DNA from 3 places in the Pseudomonas sp. 13B_2.1_Bac1 genome. Region 2 is predicted to be linked to each of the others. Evidence: predicted binding sites of a transcription regulator. Region 2 holds the regulator's gene; each other region holds the start of a gene.
The links. The regulator FliA, encoded in region 2, starts transcription of late flagellar genes. The targets are predictions, from matches to a motif close to CTAAAGTTTNNNNNNNNNNNGCCGNTAA.
Positions count from the first base shown of each region.

Region 1 (10,296 bases), on a different contig from region 2:
TGGCCGTGCAACAGCGGCTGAACGTCGGTTATTTCGTGTTTTGTCTGCGGCATGCGTCTTCAAGCTCCGATGTCTGGCAGAATTATACCCATCTAACCCGTGGTTTCCCGTGTCTCATGCCTGCTATTACCTCCGATCTGCCCGCCCTCGCCCAATCGATCAAAGACTGGGGCCGCGAGCTGGGCTTTCAACAAGTCGGCATCAGCGGCCTGGACCTGGCCGAGCATGAGCAGCACCTGCAACGCTGGCTCGACGCGGGCTATCACGGCGAGATGGAGTACATGGCCGCCCATGGCAGCAAACGCTCCCACCCCGATGAACTGGTGCCCGGCACCTTGCGCGTGGTGTCGCTGCGCATGGATTACCTGCCCGGCGACACCCAGATGGCGCAACTGTTGGCCAAGCCGGAAAAAGCCTACATCTCGCGCTACGCCCTGGGCCGCGACTACCACAAGCTGATCCGCAAACGCGTGCAGCAACTGGCCGACCGCATTCAGGCGCAGATCGGCCCGTTCGGCTTTCGCGCTTTTGTCGACAGCGCGCCGGTGCTGGAAAAAGCCATCGCCGAGAAGGCCGGCCTCGGCTGGATCGGTAAGAACACCCTGGTACTCAACCGCAAGGCCGGCAGCTATTTCTTCCTGAGCGAACTGTTTGTCGATCTGCCGCTCCCCGTGGACCCGCCGCACAGCACCGAACACTGCGGGCGCTGCACGGCGTGCCTGGACATCTGCCCCACCAATGCCTTCGTCGGGCCCTATGTGCTGGACGCCCGGCGGTGCATTTCCTACCTGACCATCGAACTCAAGAGCGCGATCCCTGAGGACCTGCGCCCGCTGATCGGCAACCGGGTATTCGGCTGCGATGACTGTCAGATCGTTTGCCCATGGAATCGTTTCGCCCGCTCCACCGCCGAAAGTGATTTCAAGCCACGGCACAACCTGGACAACGCCGAGCTGGCCGAGCTGTTTATGTGGGATGAAGATAAATTCCTCAGCAGCACCGAAGGCTCGCCGCTACGCCGCGCCGGTTACGAACGCTGGCTGCGCAACCTGGCCGTCGGCCTGGGCAACGCACCGTCGAGCATTCCGGTACTGGAAGCCCTGAAGGCGCGCCGTGACTACCCCTCGGACCTGGTGCGCGAACACGTGGAATGGGCGCTCAAGCAGCACGCCGAGCGCTAGTGCACGTCGTCGTTGTAGACGAACTTGGGCATTTCCCAATGAAAACGGATCGCCAGCAGGCGCAATAGAAAGCCGCTGAACAGGGTCAGCAGAATCGCCTGCTCGCTCGGCAGCTCCAGGTAGAGGCAGAGCATGTAGAACCAGGCGGCGAGGAACGACACGCTGGCGTACAGCTCCCGGCGGAAGATCAGCGGGATGTCGTTGCAGAAGATATCCCGCAGGATGCCGCCGAACACGCCGGTGATCACCCCGCTGACCGACGCCACTAGCATGCCGTGGCCCATTTCCAGGGCGGTCATGCAGCCAATCAGGGTAAAGGCCACCAGGCCGACGGCATCCAGCGCCAGGAACAGCGAGCGCAGGTGGCGCATCAGCGGCGCGATAAAGATCGTCACCAGTGCGGCGACGGAGGTCAGCACCAGGTATTCGGGATGCTTGACCCAGGTCAGCGGGTAGTGGCCGAGCAGCACATCGCGCACCGAGCCGCCGCCCAACGCCGTCACGCATGCGATCAACACCACGCCAAACCAGTCCATGCCGCGCCGACCGGCAGACAGCGCACCGGTCATGGCTTCAGCGGTGATGGCGATGAGGTAGAGCATCAGCAGCATGATGGCGATCCTTGCAGAGAGGCCGGCAGTCTAATCATTTGCTGATGGCACCAAAAGAGGGCGCGTGGCGAAAGACCGCGTCGCGCCCTTCGCGAGCAAGCCCGCTCCCACATTTAACCGAGTTCCACCTTTGGAATGCAGTCGAATGTGGGAGCGGGCTTGCTCGCGAAGGCGCCGGGCCAGGCGCCACAGATTCAGGCCTTGATGAAGTGCTTGCGGTAATGCTGCAGCTCGGCGATCGACTCGCGGATATCGTCCAGCGCCAGGTGCGTGCTGCCTTTGTGGAAGCTGTCTTTGACTTCCGGCGCCCAGCGTGCGGCCAACTCTTTCAGGGTCGACACGTCCAGGTTGCGGTAGTGGAAGTAGCTTTCCAGCGCCTTCATGTGGGTATACAGGAAGCGACGATCCTGGCAGATGCTGTTACCGCAGATCGGCGACTTGCCCTTGGGCACCCATTTTTCCAGGAAGGCGATGGTTTCGGCCTCGGCCTCGGCCATGCTGATGCGGCTGTCGCGCACGCGCTGGGTCAGGCCGGAGTTGCCGTGGGTGCGGGTGTTCCATTCATCCATGGTGGCGAGCACGGCATCGCTGTGGTGGATGGCGATCACCGGACCCTCGGCCAAGGTGTTGAGGTTGCTGTCGGTGACAATGGTGGCCATCTCGATGATGACGTCGGTGTCGGGGTTCAGACCGGTCATTTCCAGATCGATCCAAATCAGGTTCTGTGGGTTTTGCATGGCTTGATTCTCTTGGCACCTTGGCGTAGCTGCGCAGTTTAGCAGGCAGGGGCGTGCTAGACTCGCGACCGTTTTACCCAACCTTTGCATTATCGACACGGAACACCAATGGCCAAACGCCAGCTCAATCGTCGCCAAAACTGGCGCATCGAAAAGATTCAAGGCGAACGCGCCGCCCGCGCCGCCAAACGTGAATCCTCCGCCGTGGAAGCGCTCGAGGGCGGCGACCTGGGCCCCGAACAGACAGGCCTGGTGATCGCGCACTTTGGCGTGCAGGTCGAAGTCGAGGCGCTGGAAGGCGAACTCGCCGGCCAGGTGTTCCGTTGCCACTTGCGCGCCAACCTGCCTGCGCTGGTGACCGGCGACCAGGTCGTGTGGCGTGCCGGCAACCAGGGCATCGGCGTGATCGTCGCCCAGTTGCCGCGTACCACCGAGCTACGTCGCCCTGACAGCCGTGGCCAGCTCAAGCCGGTGGCGGCCAACGTCGACATGATCGTCATCGTGTTCGCGCCGCTGCCCGAGCCCCATGCCAACCTGATCGACCGTTATCTGGTCGCCGCCGAACACGCCGGCATTCGCCCGCTGTTGCTGTTGAACAAGTTCGACCTGATCGACGAGCAGAACGCGCCTGCGCTCAATGCGCTGCTGGCGGTCTACCGCACCCTGGGTTATCCGGTGCTGGAAGTGTCGGCGCATCACGGCAATGGCATGGAACAGCTGCAACAGCAGCTGGACGGCCGCATCAGCGTGTTCGTCGGCCAGTCGGGCGTGGGCAAATCGTCGCTGGTCAACAGCCTGCTGCCGGAAGTCGACACCCGCGTCGGCCCACTGTCGGAGCTTTCCGGCCAAGGCACCCACACCACCACCACCGCGCGATTGTTCCACTTCCCCGGCGGCGGCGAACTGATCGACTCCCCCGGCATCCGTGAATTCGGCCTCGGCCACGTCAGCCGCAGCGATGTGGAAGCGGGCTTTATTGAATTCAACGACCTGATCGGCACTTGCCGCTTCCGCGATTGCAAGCACGACCGCGAGCCGGGTTGCGCCCTGCTCAAGGCCCTGGAAGATGGGCGTGTGCAGCAGCAACGAATGAACAGCTATCGGTCGATTATTGCGAGCCTGCCCGAGAGCAGTTATTGAGGGGCCATTTCTTGATACCTATAAATGGCAACACCAAGCACCCTGGCCCATTGATTTAAAGGGTGCTGGCATCAAGAATCCGTGCAACTGGGTGGCCAATCGATGCAAGCCAGCTTGAATTCGAAATTCCTGATACCCATGATCGCTCCGTCACCAGCGCAAGCTGACAGGAGTCTGGATCCTTTTCGGGGTTGATCCAGCGGCGCAGAAGGGGCGAAGCAAGCTCCACTGCGCGTCGAATGAAGCCGCCTTCGGGCGGCTTTGCTTTTTGTGGGGCATTTATATCACCCCAAACAAGGCGACGTTCTTCTTTGCGATTTCACACGAGGCTTCGTTGCCCCTGAAATGCTACAAAGAGCTGTGGGTGAAGTGCGACATGATTTACGCCATCAGCTTCGAGCGCCTGGATAAGCTCCACAGAAAGACTCGGGCAAAAGGTCGAGAATATTTCGCGCCCCGGCTGGACACCAACGACATGCGAGGTGTTATCAGTGGAGTCAAAGCCTATCTGCCTCTTTGATGAGAAATGAAAAACGCCCCGATCAACCGGGGCGTTTTCATTGTTGAGGTGGGCTGCTTGCAGCTTATGAGCCCGTTGCAGGCGCCGTAGGATCCTTCACCCCGCCATCATCGAACAGGTTCAACTTCTGGCGCAGCTCATGCGCCGGCAATGGCTCCTGGCCGGGCGGGATGGCGCTCGGGTCGGCCGGCACTTCGCCGGGCGCACCGTCGCCTGGGGTCGGAACCGGTGGCGCGGCGTGCTGGTCGCCTTCGATAGCACGCTGGGCCTTCTTGGTCAGCACGACGATGTCGATGCGGCGATTGATCGGGTTGAACGGGTCCTTGGGATCAAACAGCTGCGAGGAGGCAAACCCCACGACGCGCGCCACTTGCGGGTCCGGATAGCTGCCGGCGACCAGGGCGCGCCGCGCCGCGTTGGCACGGTTGGCCGAGAGTTCCCAGTTGCCGAAGTCACCCTGGCCCGCGTACGGCTTGGCGTCGGTATGACCGCTGATGCTGATCTTGTTCGGTACCGCCTTGATGGTGTCGGCCATCGCCAGCAGGATGTCTTCAAAGTACGGCTTCAACCGCGCGCTGCCCGAGTCGAACATCGGCCGATTGGCCGCGTCGGTGATCTGGATGCGCAAACCGTCCGGCGTGATCTCGAACGAAATCTGATCCTTGAATTTGAGCAGCTGCGGGTTTTCCTCGACCTTGGTCTGCAGTTCTTGCAGCAACAGCTCAAGGCGCTCCTGCTCGACTTGCTCAGCCATGGCCTCGACGGTATCGCGCTCGATCGGGATTTTTTCCTGAGGCGATTCGGTCTTGATTTCCGGGTTGATGGTGCGCTCCGGCGCCAACTGCGGCGAACCGCCCAGGTCGATCACGAAGGGCGTACCGCTTTCCGAGAAACCAATGGGGTCCTTGAAGTAGCCGGCGATGGCGATCTTCTGTTCGGGCGTGGCGGTGGACATCAGCCACAGCACCAGGAAGAACGCCATCATCGCCGTCGCGAAGTCGGCGAAGGCGATTTTCCAGGCGCCGCCATGGTGCCCCGCAGCGAAGCGCTTGACGCGCTTGATGATTATCGGCTGGTTGTTTTCCATGGCTTAGCGACCGCGAACCGCTTGTTCCAGCTCGGCGAAACTTGGGCGATGTTTCGGGTACAGCACCTTGCGACCGAACTCCACCGCCAACGATGGCGGCATGCCCGACGCCGAAGCCACCAGGCACGCCTTGATCGCTTCGTAGAGGTTCACCTCTTCCTTGGCATCGTGGGCCAGGGAGGTAGCCAGCGGGCCGAAGAAACCGTAGGCCGCGAGAATACCGAAGAAGGTACCGACCAGGGCCGCACCCACGTGCATGCCGATGGCCTTCTGGTCGCCTTCGCCGAGGGACGCCATGGTCACCACGATACCGAGTACCGCCGCGACAATACCGAAACCGGGCATGCCGTCGGCGATGCCGGTCACGGCGTGGGACGGATGCTCCAGCTCTTCCTTGAGGCTGAACAGCTCCATGTCGAACAGGCCTTCCAGCTCGTGGGGTGCCATGTTGCCGGAGGACATGATGCGCAGGTAATCGCAGATGTAGGCGGTCATGCGCTCGTCTTTGAGCACGGCCGGGTACTTGGCGAAAATCGGGCTGGCCGCAGCGTCTTCGATGTCGGCTTCGATGGCCATCATGCCTTCGCGGCGGCTCTTGTTGAGGATCTCGTAGACCAGGCCCAGCACGTCCAGATAGAAAGAGTGGGTGAAGCGCGAGCCGAACATGCCCAGCGACTTCTTGATCACGTGCAGCGTCATATAGCCGGGGTTGGCCTGCAGGAAGGCGCCAAACGCTGCACCGCCGATAATCAGCACTTCGAAAGGCTGGATCAGCGCGGCAATTTTACCGTGGGAGAGGACGTACCCGCCGAGCACACTTGCGATGACGACGATGATGCCGATAATTTTAGCCATAGGAGATGAGTACTTGCGCCGTCAGGTTCATGGACATATTTGGAGGAACTGAAAAACTCTTGTTCTACTTATCGGCAAAACTGCGCCAGACTATAGCCCGTTAAGGCGAAAAGCCAGTTCGGCCCGTTCCGGGCGTGTTGACCGCAAGTGATGATCGCGCCCCAATCATGGCTAATGAAACGACAGTCCCAACTGCAAAACCCAACTCCCTCGCTGCTTGGATCAAGCGCCTGGACGACGTGCTGCTGCCTGTTCCCCAGGCCAGCCACGAACGCGTGTGCAAAGCCATCCGCGATAGCCGCAGTTCGTTGCGAGATATTGCCGAACTGATGCAGAACAGCCCGGCCCTCGTGCTCAGCGTGATGCGCGAGGCCAATAGCCACACGCATGGCAGCATGACGGCACCGGCGGAAAACCTTGAAGTGGCGCTCAATCGCCTGGGCCTCAAGCGCGCCGAAGAGTTGCTGGCACGCCTGCCCTCGGTCCCCGCCCAAGAGATTCCGGTGGCCTTGCGCCAATTGCTGCTGGTCAGCCAGCATGCCTCGCAGCAAGCCAACGGCATGTTCGGCAGCCGCCTGGCGCGGTTGTGGCAAGACATTCACTGGGGCAGCCTGCTATTCCTGTCGCCACTGTGGCCGATGGCGGTGGCCTACCCCAAGCTCCTCGAAGAGTGGGAACTGCGGGTTATCCACAAAGGCCAATCGGCGCGTGCAGTCGAGCAGGAATTGTTCGGCGTGCGCCTGCTGGACCTGTGCCTCGGCCTGACCGAAACGTGGCACCTGCCGATCTGGGTATCTCAAGGCTATACGCTGCTGCGGAACGAACAACGCCTGCTGGTCAAGGCGCTGCATATCGCCCGCGAAGATGACCCGTTGCGCCACCAGCAATTGCTGGATGCCGACCCCAACCTGCGGCGCTGGCTGAATCAGCCGGCCAACACGGTATTGCTGGCCAACGGCCTGGCGATGTCGGCCCAGGAGTCCTGGACCTGTCCGCACACCCAGCGCTGGCAATACCTGACCGCGCTGTACCTGCAACAGCCTTTGGGCGATGTGCAGCAACAGGTGCACCAGCAAGCCGTCACCAGTGCGCGCACCACCTTGATGCCGGACCTCTGGCACCCGGCGCTGTCGCTGATCTGGCCATGGCATGTGCAGAAGATCCACCGCGGCCTGCTGCCTGCCCCGCCGCCCACCGCCGAGGCCCTGGCGGTGTGGCGCAAACGCTGCACCGAATTGCTGGTGGAGCCGAGCCGCTTCGCTAACGCCATGCACCTGACCACCTGCGCCAAGGAGGCCCTGTCGGCCAGCGGCATGCAGCGGGTCATGCTGCTGATGACCGACCGCGCCCAGAGCACCTTGCGTGTACACCAGGTCGACGGCCTGCCCAAGGACGCCGCCAACCTGAGCCTGGATGTGGTCCACAGCACGCTGCTGCAGCGCTTGCTGGAAAAGTCCGCGCAGGTGCGCCTCACGCCTGACAACCACGCGCAATTCTCGGCGCTGCTGCCGCCGATCCTGCGACGCCTGTTCACCGGCGAGCACCTGCTGCTGCGCTCCCTGAGCTGCAACGGCAAGGTCGTGATGCTGATGGTCGCCGACCAGGGCGGCGGGCCGTTCTCGGAAACCACCGTGCAGGCCTTCGGCAAAACCGCCCAATGCATCGAGAAAGCGCTGCACAGCTTTACCAACCGCAGCGCCTGATGCTTGCGCTACAATCGCCTTCTTTTATCGCCAACATTTGTGCCCAGGAGACCTCACATGCCTGACTTCTCTGGCTTGCCGCTGGTGATCGAGTCCAGCGACCTGCTCGGTCGACTGAATGCCGAACAGCTGATTCTGGTGGACCTCACCAGTGCCGCCCGCCACGCCGAAGGGCACATCCCCGGCGCGCATTTCGTTGACCCCAAGCGCACCCAACTGGGCCAGCCGCCGGCGCCCGGCCTGCTGCCCCACAAGGCCGACCTGGAAAAACTCTTCGGCGAACTGGGCCACACCCCGGACGCCACCTACGTGGTCTATGACGACGAAGGCGGCGGTTGGGCCGGACGCTTTATCTGGATGCTCGACGTGATCGGCCATCAGAAATACCACTATCTGGACGGCGGCCTGCTGGCGTGGCTGGCGGGACAACACCCGCTGTCGACCGAGGTCCCGCCACCGGTCGGCGGCCCGGTCAGCCTCACGCTGCACGAGGGCCCCACCGCCACCCGCGAATACCTGCAAAGCCGCCTCGGTGCGGCCGACCTGGGGATCTGGGATGCGCGCGGCCCGCTGGAGTACTCTGGTGAAAAAGTGCTCGCGGCCAAAGGCGGGCACATCCCCGGCGCGGTGAATTTCGAATGGACGGCCGGCATGGACAAGGCGCGCAACCTGCGTATCCGCCGCGACATGCCGCAGATCCTCGAAGACCTCGGGCTGACCAGAGATAAAGAGATCATCACCCATTGCCAGACTCACCACCGCTCTGGCTTCACCTACCTGGTGGCCAAGGCGCTCGGTTATCCGCGAGTCAAAGGTTATGCCGGTTCCTGGGGCGAATGGGGCAACCACCCCGACACCCCCGTCGAGATTTAAGAGTTAAGGACAGTTAATGAAAAAGCAGTTGTTTATCCTCAGCCAGTACCTGCTGCCGCACCACCTGCTGTCGCGGTTGGCCGGTTGCATCGCCGAATGCCGCGTGCGCTGGTTCAAGAATGCCTTCACCCGTTGGTTCGCCAAGCGCTATCAAGTGGACATGTCCCAGGCCCTGGTGGAAGACGTGACTGCTTATGAGCATTTCAACGCCTTCTTCACCCGCGCCTTGAAAGACGGCGCGCGCCCGCTGGATCAAACCCCAGGCGCAGTGCTGAGCCCTGCCGATGGCGCGGTCAGCCAGCTGGGTCCGATTGAGCACGGTCGAGTGTTCCAGGCCAAGGGCCACAGCTTCAGCGTGCTGGAACTGCTGGGCGGCGATGCCGCCGTGGCGGCGCCGTTCATGGGCGGTGATTTCGCCACCATCTACCTCTCGCCGAAAGACTACCACCGCGTGCACATGCCACTGGCCGGCACCCTGCGGGAGATGGTCTACGTGCCGGGGCGGATTTTCTCGGTCAACCAGACCACCGCCGAAAACGTGCCGGAGCTGTTTGCGCGCAACGAGCGCGTTGTCTGCCTGTTCGATACCGAGCGTGGCCCGATGGCCGTGGTACTGGTGGGCGCGATGATCGTGGCATCGATTGAAACTGTGTGGGCCGGCCTGGTCACGCCGCCGAAGCGCGAGCTGAAAACCTTCCGCTACGACGAAGCCGCACGGGCGCCGATCCACCTGGAAAAAGGTGCGGAATTGGGTCGCTTCAAGCTGGGTTCCACCGCGATCGTGCTGTTCGGGCCGGATCAGGTGAAGTGGGCAGAAGAACTGGTGGCAGGTTCGCCGGTGCAAATGGGCCAGGGCATCGCACTGCCGAAAGCCTGATCTGAAGCTGACGAAAATCAATATGCAGGAGCCGGGCTTGCCCGCGATGGCGGTGTTTCAGTCAACCCATCTGTGACTGAAGTACTGCCATCGCGGGCAAGCCCGGCTCCCACAGTGACTGCATTCCTGCAGTTGAATCAGCTTATAGCTGACCGTCGCGATCACGGAAACCCAACAGGTACAGCACCCCGTCCAGCCCCAGCGTCGAGATCGCCTGCTTGGCCGATTGCTTGACCAACGGCTTGGCCCGGAACGCCACACCCAGGCCAGCAATTGCCAGCATCGGCAAGTCATTGGCGCCGTCGCCGACCGCAATGGTCTGCTCCAGGCGCAAACCTTCCTTGTGGGCCAATTCCTTCAGCAGATCGGCCTTGCGCTGCGCGTCGACAATCGGCTCCACCGCCACGCCAGTCACCTTGCCATCCACCACTTCCAGCTCGTTGGCGAACACATAGTCGATGCCCAGCTTGGCCTGCAATTGCTTGGCGAAGTAGGTGAAGCCGCCGGACAGGATCGCGGTTTTGTAGCCCAGGCGCTTGAGCTCGGCGAACAGGGTTTCGGCGCCTTCAGTCAGGCGCAGCGATGCACCGATGGCGTCCAGCACGCTCACATCCAGGCCCTTGAGCAGCGCCAGGCGCTCCTTGAAGCTGGCACGAAAATCCAGCTCGCCGGCCATGGCGCGCTCGGTGATCGCGGATACTTGCTCGCCGAC
Region 1 covers NZ_JANLOH010000036.1:179,490-189,785, reverse strand. The annotation lists gene NTD80_RS08215 (NAD(P)H-hydrate dehydratase) at 1-53, opposite strand, end outside; gene queG (tRNA epoxyqueuosine(34) reductase QueG) at 117-1,181, shown strand; gene NTD80_RS08205 (trimeric intracellular cation channel family protein) at 1,178-1,795, opposite strand; gene orn (oligoribonuclease) at 1,987-2,529, opposite strand; gene rsgA (small ribosomal subunit biogenesis GTPase RsgA) at 2,638-3,669, shown strand; gene motB (flagellar motor protein MotB) at 4,254-5,276, opposite strand; gene motA (flagellar motor stator protein MotA) at 5,280-6,131, opposite strand; gene NTD80_RS08180 (HDOD domain-containing protein) at 6,299-7,834, shown strand; gene NTD80_RS08175 (rhodanese-like domain-containing protein) at 7,892-8,707, shown strand; gene asd (archaetidylserine decarboxylase) at 8,724-9,584, shown strand; gene serB (phosphoserine phosphatase SerB) at 9,727-10,296, opposite strand, start outside.
Region 1: a site for FliA is predicted at 6,200-6,227, ahead of motA (flagellar motor stator protein MotA). Genes of this name have one in related genera too.

Region 2 (10,296 bases):
CCACCGCGGTCTAACAGTCAGACCGAGTCGCCAGGTTTCAGGGCTGCTCCGCAGCCCAACGCGGGGCAAGCCCGCTCGCCACAGTGAGTGCGTTCGCTACAACAAGCCCGCCCGCCGCATCCGCTACCACTCGTCGGCAACCCTCGTCTACCTGTCAACTTTGACAGTAGCCAGCGCCGTCCTCTCGCGCTTCCATGGCTCCCTACTGTGCACAGGTCATCCAGCGATGTAGAGGGCGTAGTGATGGAAGCGGTGATGGGCACGATCAAATCCTACAGCCGAAAAACCGGAAAAGGCCTGATTGCGCTGGATGGCGATGATGAGCCGGTGCATGTGGATCGCACCAGCTCAGCTGGCATCTGGCTCAAGAAAGGCTTGCGCGTGCAATTCGCGAGGATCCATTGCCCCCAAGGGGTGTATGCGTTCCATATCAAACTTATCTAGCGGCATGCATGCCTGGCTGTTGGCGGTGTGTTCACCGACCAATAATGTGGGAGCTGGCTTGCCTGCGATGACTGAGCTCAGCCTGGCCCTTCAGGTGGCTGACACACCGCCACCGTAGGCAAGCTCCTGCATTTGAAACGCGTTCCCCTCGACGATCGTCGCCCTGAAACCAAAGTTGGAAGGCTTCTTGCAATACCGCCTCCAGGACGCCTCCCGGCGTCAAAAGTTTGCTTCAAGGAAACGAGGAATACCGGTGGTGGATCGCTCTCAAATGCTCGGCACGGCCCGTACGACCCTGACTGACCTCTCGCGAGGCAATCTGGGTGTGCCGTTGTTGTTGCTGGTGATGCTGGCAATGATGATGTTGCCGATGCCGCCGTTCCTGCTGGACGTGTTCTTCACCTTCAACATTGCCCTGTCCGTGGTGGTGTTGCTGGTCTGCGTATACGCCCTGCGACCGCTGGATTTTGCGGTATTCCCGACCATCCTGCTGGTGGCGACCCTGTTGCGCCTGGCGCTCAACGTGGCGTCGACGCGCGTGGTAATGCTCCACGGCCAGGACGGCCACGCCGCCGCCGGCAAGGTGATCCAGGCCTTCGGTGAGGTGGTGATCGGCGGCAACTACGTGGTGGGTATCGTGGTCTTCGCGATCTTGATGATCATCAACTTCGTGGTGGTGACCAAGGGCGCCGGGCGGATTTCCGAGGTGAGCGCGCGCTTTACCCTCGACGCCATGCCCGGCAAACAGATGGCCATCGACGCCGACCTCAACGCCGGCCTCATTGACCAGAACCAGGCCAAGTCGCGCCGTCTGGAAGTGGCCCAGGAAGCCGAGTTCTACGGCTCCATGGACGGTGCCAGCAAATTCGTGCGCGGTGACGCCATCGCCGGCCTGCTGATTCTGTTCATCAACCTGATCGGCGGCATGGCGGTCGGGATCTTCCAGCACGGCATGACCTTCGGCGATGCCGGCAAGGTTTACGCCTTGCTGACCATTGGTGACGGTTTAGTGGCGCAATTGCCATCACTGTTGTTATCCACAGCTGCCGCGATCATGGTGACCCGTGCTTCGGGCTCCGAAGACATGGGCAAGCAGATCAGTCGCCAAATGTTCGCCTCGCCCAAGGCCCTGGCCGTGGCGGCGGGCATCATGGCGATCATGGGCATCGTGCCAGGCATGCCCCACGTGTCGTTCCTGAGCATGGCGGCCATGGCGGCCGGCGGTGCCTACCTGTTCTGGAAGAAGCAGAACGCGGTCAAGGTCCAGGCCCAGCAGGAAATCGCGCGCCAGCAGGAACTGCTGCCGTCGCCGGCCCGGGCCCAGGAAACCAAGGAGTTGGGCTGGGACGACGTGACCCCGATCGACATGATCGGCCTGGAAGTCGGCTACCGCCTGATCCCGCTGGTCGACCGTAACCAGGGTGGCCAATTGCTCGCGCGGATCAAGGGGGTGCGCAAAAAGCTCTCGCAGGACCTGGGCTTCCTGATGCCCACCGTGCATATCCGCGACAACCTCGACCTGGCCCCCAGCGCCTACCGCCTGACCCTGATGGGGGTGATCCTGGCCGAAGCCGAGATCTACCCGGATCGCGAACTGGCGATCAACCCGGGGCAGGTATTCGGCAGTCTCAACGGCATTACCGCCAAAGATCCGGCTTTTGGTCTGGACGCGGTGTGGATCGAAATCAGCCAGCGCAGCCAGGCGCAGTCCCTGGGGTACACCGTGGTGGACGCGAGTACCGTGGTCGCCACCCACCTCAACCAGATTCTGTACAAGCACTCCCATGAGCTGATCGGCCACGAAGAAGTCCAGCAATTGATGGGTTTGCTCGGCAAAGCCTCGCCAAAACTCGCCGAGGAACTGGTGCCGGGCGTGCTGTCGCTCTCGCAACTGCTCAAGGTCCTGCAGGCGTTGCTGGCCGAGCAGGTGCCGGTACGCGATATCCGCAGCATTGCCGAGGCTATCGCCAACAATGCCGCCAAGAGTCAAGATACTGCCGCCCTGGTGGCTGCAGTGCGCGTCGGATTGTCGCGCGCAATCGTCCAAAGCATTGTAGGGCTTGACTCTGAGCTGCCTGTGATCACCTTGGAACCAAGGTTGGAACAAATATTGCTCAATAGTATTCAGAAGGCAGGACAAGGCCAGGAAGAGGGCGTTCTGCTGGAGCCAAGCATGGCTGAGAAGCTGCAGCGTTCGTTGATCGATGCCGCGCAGCGCCAGGAAATGCAGGGCCAACCAGTGATCCTGCTGGTGGCCGGCCCCGTCCGGGCGATGTTGTCGCGGTTTGGGCGCCTGGCAGTACCGAATTTGCACGTTTTGGCTTATCAGGAAATTCCTGACAACAAGCAAGTGACTATCGTCGCGACAGTAGGGCCCAACGGCTGAGGGTAGTGGGTTATGCAAGTTAAGCGTTTTTTCGCCGCCGATATGCGTCAGGCCATGAAACTGGTTCGTGATGAGCTGGGCGCCGACGCCGCGATTATCGGTAACCGTCGTATTGCCGGCGGTGTCGAGCTGACGGCTGCCCTGGATTACACTCCCCAGGCCCTGGCCCCGCGCGTCCCGAACATGGAACTCGAAGACGAGCTGCGCAAGACGGCCTCGCGCATTGTCTCGGCCCAGGCCGAACTGAGCATGCGTGGCGACAGCGACGCCACTACCAACCGCCAGTTGTTCGCCGGCCTGCCGCTGACCGCTGCCGAGCCGCTGGTCGAGCCTACCTTCGTTGAACCCCCGCGTCCTGCAGCGCCGGCCCCGGCCGCCGCAGTCGACCAGCGCGTGTTCGACTCGATGCGCTTTGAACTCAATGGCCTGCGCGAGCTGCTGGAAGTGCAACTCGGCTCCCTCGCCTGGAACCAGCTGCAAGGCAGCAAGCCGCAACAGGCCAACCTGTGGCGTCGCCTGCAACGCATCGGCCTGTCCGGCCCGTTGTCGCGCGACCTGCTGGCCCTGACCACTGAAATCGAAGAACCTCGCCAGGCCTGGCGCATGTTGCTGGCCCACTTGGCGCGGATGATCGTCACCCCGGAAATCGAGCCGCTGGAAGAGGGCGGTGTGATCGCCATGGTCGGCCCTGCCGGCATGGGCAAGACCACCACCCTGGCCAAGCTGGCCGCCCGTTACGTGCTCAAGTACGGCGCGCAGAATATCGCGCTGGTGAGCATGGACAGCTACCGTATTGGTGCCCAGGAACAGCTCAAGACCTTGGGCCGGATCCTCAATGTGTCGGTGACCCATGTCGACCCGGGCCAATCCCTGGCCAACGCCCTCGACCCGCTGCTGCGCAAGCGCGTGGTGTTGATCGACACCGCCGGCCTGCAAGCCAGCGACCCGGCGTTGCGCATGCAGCTGGAAAGCCTGGCCGGGCGCGGCATCAAGTCGAAAAATTACCTGGTGCTTGCAACCACCAGCCAGAAACAGGTTCTTACCGCTGCGTACCATAGCTACAAACGCTGCGGCCTGGCCGGCTGCATCCTCACCAAGCTCGACGAAACCGCGAGCCTGGGCGAGGTGTTGAGCCTGGCCATCAGTCATGAGTTGCCGGTCGCCTACCTGACCGACGGCCCGCGGATTCCGGATGATCTGCATCTGCCGCGCCGTCATCAGTTGGTCAGCCGTGCAGTCAGCGTGCAAATGCAAGAAGAGCCTAGCGAGGAAGCGATGGCCGATATGTTCGCCGACCTCTATCACAGCCCGGCAAAGCGGGTGGGTTGAGGGCAGGATGAACACCGTGAAATGTACCTACATCGATGGTCTGCAAGCGATTCACGCGGCCAAGCCATGTAGCCTGCGTCTAAGCAAGACAAGGTAAAGAAATAAAATGGGCAGCATGCATCCCGTACAGGTGATCGCGGTGACCGGCGGCAAAGGTGGCGTCGGGAAAACTAACGTGTCAGTGAATTTGTCCCTGGCCCTGGCAGAGCTTGGCCGTCGCGTCATGCTGCTGGATGCTGACCTGGGGCTGGCGAACGTCGACGTTCTGCTGGGGCTGACGCCCAAACACACGCTTGCCGATGTGATCGAAGGGCGCTGCGAGCTGCGCGACGTGCTGCTGCAGGGCCCTGGCGGTATCCGCATCGTGCCGGCCGCCTCCGGCACCCAGAGCATGGTGCACCTGAGCCCGGCGCAGCATGCCGGCCTGATCCAGGCGTTCAGCGATATCGGCGACAACCTCGACGTGCTGGTGATCGACACCGCCGCCGGGATTGGCGAGTCCGTGGTCAGCTTCGTGCGCGCTGCGCAGGAAGTCCTGTTGGTGGTCTGCGATGAACCCACCTCGATCACCGACGCCTATGCCCTGATCAAACTGCTTAACCGTGACTACGGCATGAACCGCTTCCGCGTGCTGGCGAACATGGCCCAGAGTCCACAGGAAGGGCGCAATCTGTTCGCCAAGTTGACCAAGGTCACGGATCGCTTCCTCGATGTCGCCTTACAATACGTCGGCGCAGTTCCCTACGACGAGTGTGTACGCAAGGCTGTGCAAAAGCAGCGTGCAGTCTACGAAGCGTTCCCTCGTTCCAAATGCGCCTTGGCGTTCAAGGCTATTGCCCAGAAGGTCGATACCTGGCCGTTGCCTGCCAACCCTCGGGGGCATCTGGAGTTTTTCGTCGAGCGATTGGTGCATCAGACGAGCGCAGGACCGGTGCTATGACATCCAGCGGCTACAACCTTTACAAGAAATCGGCACGTGACAGCCAGGGTGAATTGATTGAGCGCTATGCGCCGCTGGTCAAGCGCATCGCTTATCACTTGCTGGCACGCCTGCCCGCCAGCGTCCAGGTCGAAGACCTGATCCAGGCGGGCATGATCGGCCTGCTCGAAGTGTCGACCAAATACGACGCGAGCAAGGGCGCGAGTTTCGAGACGTATGCGGGTATCCGCATCCGTGGCGCGATGCTCGATGAAGTGCGTAAAGGTGACTGGGCGCCGCGTTCGGTGCATCGCAATACGCGCATGGTCAGTGACGCAATTCGCGCAATTGAAGCAAAAACCGGTCGCGACGCTAAAGATCACGAAGTTGCGGCCGAACTCCAATTGAGTCTCGACGATTACTACGGGATTTTGAACGATACCTTGGGCAGCCGCCTGTTCAGTTTCGACGACCTGTTGCAGGACGGCGAACACGAAGGGCTGCACGAGGACGGCGCGAGTGCTCATCTGGAGCCGTCGCGCGACCTGGAGGATGAACGCTTCCAGGGTGCGTTGGCGGACGCGATTGCCAATTTGCCGGAGCGTGAGCGACTGGTGTTGGCGCTGTACTACGACGAAGAGCTGAACCTCAAGGAAATCGGTGAGGTCCTGGGGGTCAGCGAATCGCGGGTCAGCCAGTTGCACAGCCAGTGCGCAGCCCGCTTGCGGGGGCGTTTGGGAGAGTGGCGAGCGCGCTGACAGGCAGTGTTGGGGAGCACTGCAAACCACACCGCGAGGGTGATTGACCCTCGCGGGATCGGCCCGTGGTGCCCCCGGCAGTCCTTTTTGTGTAATGCCTGTTGATTGAAATGGCGCGTCCAGGTGCTGGGCGCGTTTAAGACTGCTTGGAGGTCGAATTGGACAAGAACATGAAAATCCTCATCGTTGATGACTTCTCAACGATGCGGCGGATCATAAAAAACCTGTTGCGTGACCTTGGGTTCACTAACACGGTCGAGGCGGATGACGGCATTACGGCGATTCCGATCCTCAACAGCGGGAGCATCGACTTTCTGGTAACGGACTGGAACATGCCGGGCATGACCGGTATCGACTTGCTGCGCCATGTGCGCGCCGACGAAAAACTGCGCAGCCTTCCCGTGCTGATGGTGACCGCCGAAGCCAAGCGTGAGCAGATCATCGAAGCCGCCCAAGCCGGGGTCAACGGTTACGTGGTCAAGCCATTCACTGCATTGGCCTTGAAAGAGAAGATCGAAAAAATCTTCGAACGCATCCACGGCTAATGCCATCGCGGGGGAGCTATGGAGCATAAAGAAACGTCACAGGGAGACTTTGAGTCGACCCTGAAAAAGCATGCTCACCAGTTGGTCGACAGCCTTGAAAAAGGCCAGTTCGGCGACGCGGTGCAGTTAATCCATGAGCTCAACCAGACCCGTGACCGCGGCCTGTATCAGGAAGTGGGCAAGCTCACACGCGAGCTGCACAGTGCGATTGTCAATTTCCAGATTGACCCGCACATGCCCCAGGCCGAAGAAATTTCGCAAATCACCGACGCGACCGAACGCCTGTCCTATGTGGTCAGGCTGACTGAAGCGGCGGCCAACCGCACCATGGACCTGGTGGAAAACGCCACGCCTCTGGTCAATGGCATGGCCACCGAAGCCCAGGCCCTGAGCCACGATTGGGGCCGCTTCATGCGCCGCGAAGTGGGGGCTGAGGAGTTTCGTGAACTGGCGCGTCGGGTCGACGGATTCTTGTCACGCAGCGAGCAGGAAAACCGCACGGTTTCCAGCAACCTCAATGACATTCTGCTGGCCCAGGATTACCAGGACCTCACCGGCCAGGTGATCAAGCGTGTGACCCAGTTGGTCACCGAAGTGGAAAGCAACCTGCTCAAACTGGTGCTCATGGCCGGCCAGGTAGACCGTTTTGCCGGCATCGAACATGACCGTGAAGCGATCCTCTCGGAAAAAGATCCACAAAAACATCTCGCCAAGGGTGAAGGTCCGCAGATTCATGCCGATAAACGTGAAGACGTTGTGTCAGGTCAGGATGACGTAGATGACCTGTTATCCAGTTTAGGCTTCTAAGGAGCACCCACATGAGCTTCGGCGCCGATGAAGAAATCCTTCAGGATTTCCTTGTAGAGGCCGGCGAAATTTTAGAGCAACTGTCCGAGCAACTGGTCGAGCTGGAAAGCCGTCCGGATGATGCGAACCTGCTCAATGCAATTTTTCGCGGTTTTCACACTGTAAAAGGGGGCGCCGGCTTCCTCCAGCTCCATGAGCTGGTGGAGTGCTGCCACATCGCCGAGAACGTGTTCGACATCCTGCGCAAGGGTGAGCGTCACGTTGACTCGGAATTGATGGACGTGATTCTCGAAGCACTGGATGCGGTCAACGGCATGTTCAGCGAAGTCCGCGAACGTGCCCCGATCACTGCGGCCACCCCGGAACTGCTCGCCGCCCTGGCGCGCCTGGCAGAACCGGCAGACACCTCGGCAGCGCCCGTGGCGCAAGCTGAGCCTGCGCCTGTGGCAGAGCCTGAAGCGGATGTGACGGACAGCGAGTTCGAGCAGTTGCTCAACTCCCTCAATGCGGTGAAAGCCGAGGCTGAAGCGCCTGCTGCAGCCGCGCCACAAGCGCCGACCAGCGAAGACATTACCGACGCAGAATTTGAATCCCTGCTCGACCAGCTGCACGGCAAAGGCCAGTTCGCGGCCGACGCCGTGGCCCCTGCCGCCGCTGCGGATGCGCCTGCCGCGTCGACCAGCACCGACATCACCGATGACGAATTCGAAGCACTGCTCGACCAACTGCATGGCAAAGGTACCTTCGCGGCCGACGCCTTGCCGGAAGTCGCCGCGACTGCCACTGCGCCGGCCGCTGCGGCAGAACCTGCGGGCGACGGTCTGATCAGCGACCACGAGTTCGAATCCCTGCTCGACGAATTGCACGGCAAGGGCAAGTTCAGCGAAGTGGCTCCGGCTGCCGCCGCGACCGCCACCCCGGTGGCGGCAAAACCGGCGCCGGCCAAGGCCGCTGCACCTGCTGCCAAACCGGCCCCGGCACCTGCCGCCGCCCCGGCTGCTGCTCGCGCGCCGGCCGCTGCCGTGGCCGAGAAGCCGGCCAGTGAAGCCGAAACCACCGTGCGGGTCGATACCGCGCGCCTGGACGACATCATGAACATGGTCGGCGAACTGGTGCTGGTGCGTAACCGCCTCGTGCGCCTGGGCCTGAGCAGTGGCGATGAAGCCATGCAAAAGGCCGTGTCGAACCTCGACGTGGTCACCGCCGACCTGCAGACCGCCGTGATGAAGACGCGGATGCAGCCGATCAAGAAAGTCTTCGGGCGCTTCCCGCGTCTGGTTCGCGACCTGGCACGCCAGCTCAAGAAAGAGATCAACCTGGAACTGGTGGGCGAAGAGACCGACCTCGACAAGAACCTGGTCGAGGCCCTGGCCGATCCGCTGGTCCACTTGGTGCGCAACGCCGTCGACCACGGCGTCGAAACCCCGGAAGAGCGCGAAGCTTCGGGCAAGTCGCGCAACGGCAAAGTGATTCTGGCGGCCGAGCAGGAGGGTGACCACATCCTGCTGTCGATCACCGATGACGGCAAGGGCATGGACCCGACCATCCTGCGCAATATCGCGGTCAAGCGCGGCGTGATGGATAAGGACGCCGCCGACCGCCTGACCGACACCGAGTGCTACAACCTGATCTTCGCCCCAGGCTTCTCGACCAAGACCGAGATTTCCGACGTGTCCGGCCGTGGCGTCGGCATGGACGTGGTGAAGACCAAGATCAGCCAGCTCAACGGCTCGATCAACATCTACTCGACCAAGGGCCAGGGTTCGAAGATCGTCATCAAGGTGCCGTTGACCCTGGCGATCATGCCGACCCTGATGGTGATGCTGGGCAACCAGGCGTTCGCCTTCCCGCTGGTCAACGTCAACGAAATTTTCCACCTCGACCTGTCGCGCACCAACGTGGTGGACGGCCAGGAAGTGGTGATCGTGCGCGACAAGGCGTTGCCACTGTTCTACCTCAAGCGCTGGCTGGTGGCATCGGCCAAGCATGAAGAGCAGCGCGAAGGCCATGTGGTGATTCTCTCCGTGGGCACCCAGCGTATCGGCTTCGTGGTCGATCAACTGGTGGGCCAGGAAGAAGTGGTCATCAAGCCTTTGGGCAAAATGCTGCAGGGAACCCCGGGCATGTCGGGTGCGACCATCACCGGTGACGGTCGGATCGCGCTGATTCTGGATGTTCCGAGCATGCTCAAGCGTTACGCCGCTCGGCGTATTTGATTCTGGTGGGGCAGGGCGGTTTGCCCGCCCCGTCTAACGGAGTGTTTATGGTAGTCAAGGTCCTGGTGGTGGACGATTCGGGTTTCTTCCGCCGCCGCGTCTCGGAAATTCTTTCCGCCGATCCAACGATTCAAGTGATCGGCACGGCCACCAACGGCAAAGAGGCGATCGATCAGGCTATCGCGTTGAAGCCCGACGTGATCACCATGGACTACGAGATGCCGATGATGGATGGCATCACGGCTGTCCGTCACATCATGCAGCGCTGCCCGACCCCGGTGTTGATGTTCTCCTCGCTCACCCACGAAGGCGCCCGGGTCACCCTGGATGCGCTGGATGCCGGTGCGGTGGACTTCCTGCCGAAGAATTTCGAAGACATCTCGCGCAACCCCGAGAAGGTCAAGCAACTGCTGTGCGAGAAAGTCCACAGCATTTCCCGCAGTAACCGTCGCAGCCTGTTCAGCACGCCTGCACCTGCACCTGCACCTGCACCGGTTGCGGCGCCGGCCCCGGCCCCTGCGTTTGGTCGACCTGCGCCTGCGCCCGCCCCGGTGGCTCGGCCTGCCGTGGCCCCGGCCCGCGCTCCGGCGCCCAGCGCCCATTCGCCCGCGCCCAAGCGCAAGGCCTACAAGCTGGTCGCCATCGGTACCTCCACCGGCGGCCCGGTGGCCTTGCAGCGCGTGTTGACGCAATTGCCGGCCAACTTCCCGGCGCCGATCGTGTTGATCCAGCACATGCCGGCGGCCTTCACCAAGGCCTTCGCCGAACGCCTGGACAAGCTCTGCCGCATCAGCGTCAAGGAAGCCGAGGATGGCGACATCCTGCGTCCAGGCCTGGCGCTGCTGGCGCCGGGTGGCAAGCAGATGATGGTCGACGGGCGTGGTGCGATCAA
Region 2 covers NZ_JANLOH010000114.1:49,765-60,060, reverse strand. The annotation lists gene NTD80_RS29850 (cold shock domain-containing protein) at 244-444, shown strand; gene flhA (flagellar biosynthesis protein FlhA) at 716-2,830, shown strand; gene flhF (flagellar biosynthesis protein FlhF) at 2,843-4,159, shown strand; gene fleN (flagellar synthesis regulator FleN) at 4,266-5,099, shown strand; gene fliA (RNA polymerase sigma factor FliA) at 5,096-5,836, shown strand; gene NTD80_RS29825 (chemotaxis response regulator CheY) at 6,007-6,381, shown strand; gene NTD80_RS29820 (protein phosphatase CheZ) at 6,400-7,188, shown strand; gene NTD80_RS29815 (chemotaxis protein CheA) at 7,200-9,404, shown strand; gene NTD80_RS29810 (chemotaxis response regulator protein-glutamate methylesterase) at 9,452-10,296, shown strand, end outside.

Region 3 (10,296 bases), on a different contig from region 2:
CCGGCGGCGCCAGATCCTTGCCGATCGCGGTGTTGTCCGCGGTGCCGATCCACAGCAGGGTCGGCATCTGCAGGTCCTTGAACTCGTAGTAAACCGGCTGGGTGAAGATCATGTCGTAAATCAATGCCGAGTTCCATGCCACCTGGGTATGGCCCGGGCCTTTGTTGAGGCCGGCGAGCATATCCACCCAGCGGTCGTATTCGGGCTTCCAGCGCCCTACATAGTAGGTGTTGAGTTCGTACTTGCGAATGCCTTCGGCGCTGAGTTTAAGCTCGCGCTGGTACCACTGGTCGACGCTGCTGTAGGGCACGCCGAGGGCTTTCCAGTCTTCCAGGCCAATCGGGTTCACCAGCCCAAGCTGCTCGGTCTGGGCCGGATAGAGCAGGGCGTAGCGAGTGGCGAGCATGCCACCGGTGGAGTGGCCGATAATGGTCGCCTGGTGAATGCCGAGCTTTTCCAGGAGTTGATGGGTGTTTTGCGCCAGTTGCTGGAAGCTGTACTGATAGTGATCAGGCTTGCTGGAGGTGCAGAAGCCGATCTGGTCGGGCGCGATCACCCGGTAACCGGCCTCGCTCAAGGCCTTGATCGAGCCTTCCCAGGTAGCGCCGCAGAAGTTCTTGCCGTGCATCAGCACCACGCTGCGCCCGTTGGCCTTGCCGGTGGCGGGGATGTCCATGTAGCCCATCTGCAGGGACTTGCCCTGGGACTGGAAGTTGAAGTGCTCAAGGGGATAGGGGTACGCAAAGCCTTGCAGTTCAGGCCCGTAGGCGGGGCCTTCAGTGGCTGCGAACACCGGGGTGACACTGGCGGTGAGCAGGCCGGCAAGGCAAAAGGTGCGGATCAGAGGCATGGGCGGGGCTCCAGACAAGATGTCTCGGATGCTGTTGGGAGGCGATTAAGTGGGGATTAACACCCACTGCAAGGTCAGGGCTGCCAGCACCCCGTAACGCACGCCCTTGGCCAGGGTCACCAGCAGCAGGAAACGCCACAACGGCTCGCGCATCACCCCGGCGACCAGCGTCAGCGGGTCACCGATGATCGGTACCCAACTGAGCAGCAGTGTCCAGTGCCCCCAACGCTGGTAATGGTGCCGGGCTTTGGACAGTTGCGGGTCGCTGACCGGAAACCAGCGCCAGTGCTTGAAGCGCTCCACCCCGCGCCCGAGCAGCCAGTTCACCACCGACCCCAGCACATTGCCCAGTGTCGCGATCACCAGCAGCCACCACAGGCTGTAATGCCCGCTGAGCAGCAGGCCTACCAGCACGGCTTCGGATTGCAGGGGCAGCAGGGTCGCGGCGCCAAACGCGGCGAGAAACAGCCCCAGGTAACCGGCAAGCATCGGTCAGTGTGCCGGGTACTCGGCCACCACCACATCCTGGCCGTCGCGGGTCAGGCCGATGACCTGATACGCCTCGCTGCGACCTTCGACTTCCATGCCCGGCGAACCCATGGGCATGCCCGGTGCGGCGATTCCCAGCAGGTCGTTGCGCTTGCGCAGCGCCAGGACCTGCTCGGCGGGCACATGGCCTTCGACAAACTTGCCGTCGATCACGGCGGTGTGGCACGAGCCCAGGCGCGGCGCCACGCCAAGACGTTGCTTGACGTCACTCATATTGGCTTCGACATGGTCATTGACCTTGAAGCCGTTGCTTTCCAGGTGGCTGATCCACTTCTTGCAGCAACCGCAGTTGGCGTCGCGGTGTACGTCGATGGGGATCAGGTCGGCGGCCTGGGCCAGGGTGGTGGTGAACAGGGCCGACAGCAGGGCCAGGCGCAGAGTGGTTTTCATCAGGAGGCTCGCAAGCAGGAAGTGGCGATTGGGATGGCGGCGATCATGACGACGTCATCGCAGGCAAGCCAGCGCCCACCGGCGAGCAACCTTCGCGGTAATGTTTCAAAATTATACGAAGGGCGGGTTTTCCAGCCGATGCTTGAGTTGGTCCAGGGCAATCGCGGACAACTCGATCATGCGCTCATGCAGGGTGGCCAGCTGCAATTCGGTCTCATAGGTGAGCACGCGCTTGAACAGCGTGCCGCCGCGAAACGGCTGCAGGAAGTAGTGAATGGAGCCATCGACGGCGAGGGAGGTAAACACGGTCTTGAACTCGCCGGGGCGGCGGGCGATCTGTACGCGGTAACTCATGGGCACGCGCACGCCCAAGAGGTCGATCATTTCGGTAAAGCGCGTGCCGACGGGGAGTGAACCGGTGGTGCCGGTGTCAGCACTCAGGGATGTGGGGTGCCATTCGTGCCAGCGATCCGGCTGGGTCACATAGTCGTAGACGGCATCGATGGGGGCCTCGATAAAGCGTTCCTGACTGATCCGCTCCAAGCGGACTGACTGCTCTGCAGCGCGCATGGCACACCTCCTGTGTGGCTGTGAACTGTCAGAATAGTCCGACTCCCGCGCATTGCACGGGAGTATCCAGGCCATTTATCAGCTCACCTTGAAACGCCCCATCAAGGCAATCACGCGCCCATTGGCGTCCAGCAGCGTCTGCGTATTGGTTTGCGTGGCATGGCCGCTCTCCACCAGTTCCTCGACCATATGTCGGATCTGCACCATGCTGCGGTTGATCTCCTCGGTCACCGCGCTTTGCTGCTCGGCGGCCGTGGCGATCTGCGTGCTGAGGTTGTTGATATGGCTGACCGAGCCTGCCATCTCGTCCAGGCCGGTGTTGACCCGCGCGGTGGCATCCGCCGCCGATTGGCAACTGGCCTGGGTGTTTTCCATGGCCGCCACCGACGAACTCACCCCGGTAGTCAAACGCGCGAGCATTTCGTTGATCTGCGAGGTGCTGGCCTGGGTGCGCGCGGCCAGTGCTCGGACTTCGTCGGCGACCACGGCAAACCCCCGGCCTTGTTCGCCGGCCCGTGCCGCTTCGATTGCGGCGTTGAGCGCCAGCAGGTTGGTCTGGCCCGCAATCGCGCCGATTACGCCCAGGGTTTCGGTGATGCGCGCGGCGTCCTGGCGCATGTTCTCCACGGTGTGGGTGGCGCTGGCCACTTCGCCGATCAGGGCGCTGACACTGCTGGAGGCTTCGCCGACCACCACGCGGGAACGGTCGGCGTGTTCGTTGGCGCGTTGAGTGAACGAGGCGGTTTCTGCGGCGTTCTGCGCAACTGTGTCGGCGGTGGAACTCATCTCGGTGATGGCGGTGACGGTCTGGTCGGTCTCCGAGGCGTGGCGCACCAGGATCTGGTTGGTGTGCGCCGAGGTTTTCTGCAGTTGTTCAAGGCCCGACGACATGGCGCCGGTGGCCTGCGTGACCTCGCCGATCATGTTTTGCAGGTACACGATAAAGCGGTTGACCGAGTGGCCGATGGCGCCCAGTTCGTCTTCAGCGCGGATGGTGATGCGTCGCGTCAGGTCGGCGTCACCGGCGGACAATGCGTCAATATTGGCTTTCAGCGTGTTCATGCGTTGCACCAGTTGGCGGATCGCATAGGCCGCCAGCAGCACCAACAGCAGCACCATGGGGATTTGCACCAGGGCCAGGCTGCCGAGCACGTCGTCGCGCTGGGCGGTGATCAACGAGGTGGGCAGGGCGGTCGCCAGGAACCACGGCGTGCCTTCGATGGGGCGCATATAGAACGTGCTGGCCACGCCCTGGTTGTCGAACTCGCTGCGCTGCAAGGCCTGGTCACGGTGGGCCAGGGCTTTGCTGACCTGGGCGGCAAATGCCGAGGTGCCGGTGAGTTCGCTGATGTTCTTCAACACCACCGGGCCACTGAGGCGCGTGCTGTTGCTGATGATCTTGCCGTCGCCTTCGACGATCAGCATCTGCCCGCCGATGTCTTTTTCCTTGCTGGCCACCAGTGCGTTGAAAAAGCCCAGGGTCACGTCAATGGTGGCGACGCCATACGCCGCACCGTCCCGCTGGATCGCCATGGCGCAGTTGGTGCGCGGCTCCTGGCTGGCGTCGTCCTTGTAGGCGGCAGCCCAGGCACATTGGCCACGCGGCGCGGCGAGGCCGCCCTTGTACCAGCTCTGGTCGTAGTAATTGGGGGCAGGGTCGCTGTTCCAGAACGTGTTCACTACGAGCTTGCCCGACGCATCGCGGTGCCAGAACGTGCTGTGCTTGTTGCGCCCCGGCGTGCGCTGGTTGGGCAGCGGCCAGATGCCGCCGCCGAAGACTTTCAGCTCGCCGTACTGGTCCACCAGGCCGGGCAGGACCTTGTCGATGGCATCGCTGTCGAGCAGCACAATGGTCTGGGTGATGCTGCGTTGCTGGGCCTGGACCTTGTTCAGTTCGCCCTGGATCTGCTCGGCCACTTCACTGATGCGGTTGAGCACCACCTGTTCTTCGGTGTACTGCAGCTTCGGCGCAACCAACTGGCCGATACCCACGACCGTCAAGACCAATAACACCAGGACGAACAGCACCAGAAACAGGGTGTAGCGAGTTTGGATGGAGCGCAGTGGGGGCATGGGATTCGTCCTTACGAAGCGTTTATTGTCGACGCGGCTTTTTGGAGCTTCGTAGGGCTATCGGCTTGGCAGGGACGACCTTTAGGTACGATCGTACAAGAAAAAAGGGGGCGCCCTTTTCGGGCGCTCCACTGTCAGGCGTCAGATATCCAGCATCGCCATTACCGCCTCGGGATAACGCAGGCCGGCGGTGGCATCGGCCGGGAAGATCGCCTCCAGCGCGGTCAGCTCGCGGGTGCTGAGGGTCAGCGAGACGGCGGCGACGTTTTCTTCCAGGTACTTGCGCTGCTTGGTGCCGGGGATCGGCAGGATGAACTCGCCCTGTGCCAACACCCACGCCAGTGCCAGTTGCCCGGCCGTTACGCCTTTTTCGGCAGCGAGTGCCTGGACCTGTTGGACCAGCAGCAGGTTTTTCGCAAAGTTGTCGCCCTGGAAGCGCGGGCTGAAACGGCGGTAATCATCGGCAGCGAAATCATCCGGGCTTTTCAGCGCGCCGGTGAGAAACCCGCGGCCCAGTGGACTGTACGGCACAAAGGCGATGCCCAGGCGTTGGCAGGCAGCCAGGCAGCCGTTGAGTTCCTGATCGCGGCTCCACAGTGAATACTCGCTTTGCAGGGCACTGATGGGGTGCACACGATGAGCGCGCTCCAGTGTGGCGGCGGACGCTTCGCTCAGCCCCAGGTAACGCACCTTGCCCTGTGTGACCAGATCGGCCATGGCGCCGACGGTTTCTTCGATGGCGACGTAGGGGTCGATACGGTGCTGGTAGTACAAATCCAGGGTGTCGATGCCCAGCCGTTGCAGGGTGCCGTCGATAGCATTGCGAATGTATTCGGGCCGGCCATTAACCCCGCGCAATGCCGGATTCGCCGGGTCACGCACGATGCCGAACTTGCTCGCCAGGAACACCTGGTCGCGCTTGCCGGCGATGGCTTTGCCGATCAGTGCCTCATTGGTGTGCGGGCCGTAGATGTCGGCGGTATCGAGGAAGTTGATCCCCAGTTCCAGCGCGCGATGCAACGTGGCGACGGCCTCCTGCGTATCACTGCCGGTGGTGTAGAAATCCGTCATGCCCATGCAGCCGAGGCCGATGGCGGAGACGTGCGGGCCGTTTTTACCGAGTTGACGAGTGTGCATGGGTGCAGCTCCAGGGTGGGGAAGGGCTGCATTGTCATCCTCGACAAAACCTTGATAAACCGGCTAAAAGCACTATCACTATTCGTAATTTCTAAATAATCACCCAGGAGCCGGCCCGTGGACCGTTTTAATGCGATGCGTGTCTTCACCCGGATCGTCGAATTGGGCGGGTTTGCCAAGGCGGCCGACAGCCTGCAATTGCCGCGCGCCTCGGTGACCATCCTGATCAAGCAGCTCGAAGCGCACCTCGGCGTCCAATTGCTGCAACGCACCACGCGCCAGGTCAGCCCGACCCTGGACGGTGCGGCGTACTACCAGCGATGCGTGCAATTGCTTGCCGACCTTGAGGAAACCGAGGCGGTATTTTCCACGCGCCGGCAGAACCCGCGCGGCACCTTGAGCGTTGATATGCCCTCGGGTATCGGCCGGTTGATCGTGATCCCGGCGCTGCCGACGTTCACGGCGCGCTGCCCGCAGATCGAGTTGGAAATCGGCCTCAACGACCGCACGGTGGACCTGATCCGCGAAGGCGTGGATTGCGTGTTGCGCGGTGGCCTGGCCCTGGATGAATCACTGGTCGCCAGGCCACTGGCAATGATGGACCAAATGACCCTGGCCAGCCCCGGTTACCTCGAACGCTTTGGTACACCCGCGACATGGGACGACCTGGCGGGGCACCAGATGGTCGAGTATGTCTCCAGTGCCAGTGGCAAGCGCTTCGGCCTGGAGTTCCAGGTGGGCAGTGAACTGCGCGAGGTCAACCTGCCCAAGGTTGTGGCGGTGAACAGTTCCGATGGCTATTTCGCCGCGTGCGAGGCCGGTTATGGCTTGATCCAGGCGCCGTGCTATCACGCCAGGCGCTCACTGGCCGAAGGTCGGCTGGTGGAGGTGTTGCCGAGGTTTACGCCGCCGCCGATGGCATTGACCGCGCTGTACCCGCCGCATCGGCAATTGTCGCTGCGGGTGCGGGTATTCATTGATTGGCTGGTGGAACTCTGCGCCGGGTCGGGCACTGGGTTGCAGCGTTAAGCCTGGGCCTTGCGGTAAGCGCCGGGCTGCTGCCCGGTGACCTTGTGAAACGCGCGGGTAAACGCCGCCACTGATTGATACCCCACCGCCAGCGCTACATCGGCCACGGTCTGGTCCTGCTTGAACAGTTGGCAGGCATGGCGCACGCGCATCATCAGCAACACTTGCCCCGGCGATTGCCCGCACAGCTCATTGAACCGCTTGAAAAACGCCGAGCGCGACAGCCCGGTGCAGGCGGCCATGCTTTCCAGGCTCCAGGGTTGCTCGGGGTGGGCGATCAATTGCTCGAGCAAATGCGCAAATGTCGGCTGCCGGGCCAGCGCGGCAAGGCCGCCAAGTTCGGTGTTATCCAGCACCTGCTGGCGCAGCACATACAGAAACAGCAGATGGCAGAGGCGTTCCAGCAAGGCCGAAGAGGGCGGAGTGCGTGCGCATTCTTGCAGGATCAGGTCGAACAGGTTGCGCGCCGCCGTGAGTGACGGATCGCCGGCTCGCAGCACGATCCAGGCGGGCAGGGTGTCGACAATCATCGCCGACAGGCCGGACTGGAAATGGAAGAACCCGCAGACCAAGCCCACGCCGTCGGTGGCGCTGCTGTCCAGCGGCTCCATTGGGCGACGCGGGCATTCCTGCGCACCTGCCGCCGTGGCTTCACCCGACAGTCGATACTCAAGGTCACGCAGCAGGAACACCGCGTCGCCGTTGTCCAGCGCCACCGGTTCGGGCTCGCCATCGATGTGCAACCAGCACTGACCCTGCACGATCAGGTGGAAACTGGCCCGGGCCAGGCCGTGGGTACTGGCGTGCCAGTCGCCGCAATAACGCCCGACGTGGAACAGGCTGGTGTTGAGTTCGAGGCTGTCTAATAACCAATCGACAAGTGCACTGGACGAATTCATCTAATGGAAAGACTCAAGAGCAAGTAATCGCTACTTTAGCCTATTGAGGGGTTTTTTTATAACCAACAGACTGGTTACACCACCCACCAGGAGACCACTCCATGTCCCGTGTACCGCTGCTCACCCCCGAAACCGCTCCGGAGGCGGCCAAACCCTTCCTCGAAAACGCGCTGAAAGGCTCGGGTTTTATCCCTAATCTGCTGGCGGTGCTGGCCAATGCTCCGGCGGCGCTGGAAACCTACATCACCGTGTCGGGCCTGAACGCCAAGGCCGAACTGAGCCTGGCTGATCGCGAAGTGGTGCAATTGATTGCCGCGACGACCCATGGCTGCGACTTCTGCGTTGCCGGTCACACCGCCGTGGCGCGCAACAAAGCCAAGCTGCCGGAGGCGGTGATCGAGGCGCTGCGCCAGCGTGGCGAATTACCCAATGCGCGGTATGAGACACTCGCCGCCTTCACCCGTGAAGTGATCGCCACCCGCGGCGATGTCAGCGATGCCGGTTATGACGCGTTCCGTGCGGCGGGCTACTCCGAAGGCCAGGCCCTGGAAGTTATTTTGGGCGTCAGCCTGGCAACCCTGTGCAACTTCGCTAACGTGTTTGCCCGTACCCCGCTGAACCCGGAGCTGGCGCAATACCGTTGGGAAAAACCGGCCAGCTGAAGTGGCGATGGTCCCTCTGCGTTAACAAGGAGAAACATGAATGCTTGACCCTATCTTGAGCCGTTGGCTCGATGTTCAAGCGCAGGCCCTGGATGTGGGCAGTTGCGATCCACAGGAAGTGCTGCCACGGCTGGCAGAAGCCAATGTATTGCGTATCGGTGTGCCCACGGCACTCGGCGGGCTGGGCGGGGATGTGGCCGGCGCCGTCGAGGCCATCGCCAATGTCGCCAGCCATTCGCTGGCGGCGGCTTTCGTGTGCTGGGGCCAGCGTTCGTTTATCGAGTATTTGCTGCAGAGCCCGAATGCGCGGCTGCGCGAGCAACTGCTGCCGGACCTGCTCAGCGGCAAGCTGGCGGGGGCGACCGGATTGTCGAATGCGATGAAGTTTTTGTCGGGCATCGAGACGTTGCAGATCAGCGCCGAACCCAACGACCACGGCTGGACCCTCAACGGTCGTCTGCACTGGGTGACCAACCTGCGCAAGAACGGCTTTGTGGCCGCTGCGGCGATTGAACATGCCGGCGGTGGCGCACCGTTTATCCTGGCGATTCCCGATTCAGTGGCCGGCTTGCAGCGCTCGCGCGACCTGGAGTTGCTCGGCCTGCAATCGAGCAACACCGCGGCGTTGGGCCTGGAAGGCGTGGAGCTGAGCCGCGACTGGTTGCTGCATGACGATGCGCGCAAGTTTCTGCCAGCGGTACGCCCGGCGTTCCTTGGCCTGCAGTGCGGCATGTCGATTGGCCTGGCGCGGCGCTCACTGGCCGAAGTCGCCAACCATCTGGGGGCCAGCCGTACGGTGTTGCGTGAAGAACTCGAGACATTGCGCGTGACCCTCGATCATTTAGTCAGCGAGTTGAAGAGCGACCTGTTGGCCGGGCGCTTTGCCGCCGAGCCTGTGCCGTTGTTCAAGCTGCGTATCGCCTTGGCCGAAACCGCCGCCAGCGCTGTGCAGCTGGAGTTGCAGGCCAGCGGTGGCAAGGCCTATCTCACCGCGCATGGCAGTGGGTTTGCGCGACGCTGGCGTGAGTCGGCTTTCGTGCCCATCGTCACGCCGAGCCTGGTGCAATTGCGCACCGAGTTGCAGCGTCAGGCCAACCTATGAGCCCGGCGGTATTGACGGCCCAGGGGATTTGCCTGGGGTACGCGAGTGGCCCGGTATTGCAGGGATTCGACCTGCAGTTGCAGCCTGGCGAAGTGGTGTCGATCCTGGGTCCCAGTGGTGTCGGCAAGTCCAGCTTGTTGCGTGTGCTGGCCGGTTTGCAAGCGCCTCAAGGCGGCAGCGTACGTGTGCTCGGTGAGCCTTTGAATGGCCCGCATCCACGCGTCGCGGTGGCGTTCCAGGACCCCAGCCTGTTGCCCTGGCTGAGCCTGGAAAAGAACGTCGCCTTTGGCCTGGATTTCGCTCGCCAACCGCACCTCAGCCCTGAAGAGCGCCGCCACCGTGTCGACCACGCCATCGCGGCGGTGGGCCTGGAGCACGCGCGCCAGCAGTTTCCGGCGCAGTTGTCCGGTGGCATGGCGCAGCGCACGGCGTTGGCGCGCTGCCTGGCACGCCAGCCGCAGGTATTGCTGCTGGATGAGCCATTCGGCGCCCTCGACGAGGTCACCCGCGCGGACATGCAGCACCTGTTGCTCAAGGTCAATCGCGAGCAAGGCGCGGCGGCGGTGCTGATCACCCATGACATTGATGAAGCGCTGTTGCTGTCCGACCGCATCCTGCTACTGGGCAACCGCCCGGCGCGGACGCTGGGCGAATGGCTGATCGACCTGCCGCAGCCGCGTGAAGAACAGGTGGAAGCCATCGGCACGCTGCGCATCGAGATTCTCAAAACCCTACGGCAGGCGAGCCGCCCCCAACCCAACCCCCTTGACCTGCCGGAGCCCTGCCATGTGCCTGGATGACCTGACTCACTCGCGCCGTGATTTTCTCAAACTGTCCGCCGTACTCAGCGCCGCCGGCGCGTTGCCACTGTTGAGCAGCCTGCAGGCGCGCGCCGCCAGCGAGCCGGATGCGCCGGTACGCATCGGCTACTTGCCAATCACCGACGCCACGCCGTTGCTGGTGGCCCACAACAATGGCCTGTTCGAAGCCGAAGGCATCAAGGCCGAACGCCCGGTGCTGCTGCGCAGTTGGGCG
Region 3 covers NZ_JANLOH010000095.1:9,438-19,733, reverse strand. The annotation lists gene NTD80_RS23670 (alpha/beta fold hydrolase) at 1-850, opposite strand, end outside; gene NTD80_RS23665 (YqaA family protein) at 896-1,339, opposite strand; gene NTD80_RS23660 (DUF411 domain-containing protein) at 1,343-1,789, opposite strand; gene NTD80_RS23655 (SRPBCC family protein) at 1,901-2,359, opposite strand; gene NTD80_RS23650 (methyl-accepting chemotaxis protein) at 2,438-4,432, opposite strand; gene NTD80_RS23645 (aldo/keto reductase) at 4,574-5,569, opposite strand; gene NTD80_RS23640 (LysR family transcriptional regulator) at 5,687-6,598, shown strand; gene NTD80_RS23635 (AraC family transcriptional regulator) at 6,595-7,497, opposite strand; gene NTD80_RS23630 (carboxymuconolactone decarboxylase family protein) at 7,599-8,159, shown strand; gene NTD80_RS23625 (acyl-CoA dehydrogenase family protein) at 8,200-9,261, shown strand; gene NTD80_RS23620 (ABC transporter ATP-binding protein) at 9,258-10,061, shown strand; gene NTD80_RS23615 (ABC transporter substrate-binding protein) at 10,048-10,296, shown strand, end outside.
Region 3: a site for FliA is predicted at 4,490-4,517, ahead of NTD80_RS23650 (methyl-accepting chemotaxis protein). Genes of this name have one in related genera too.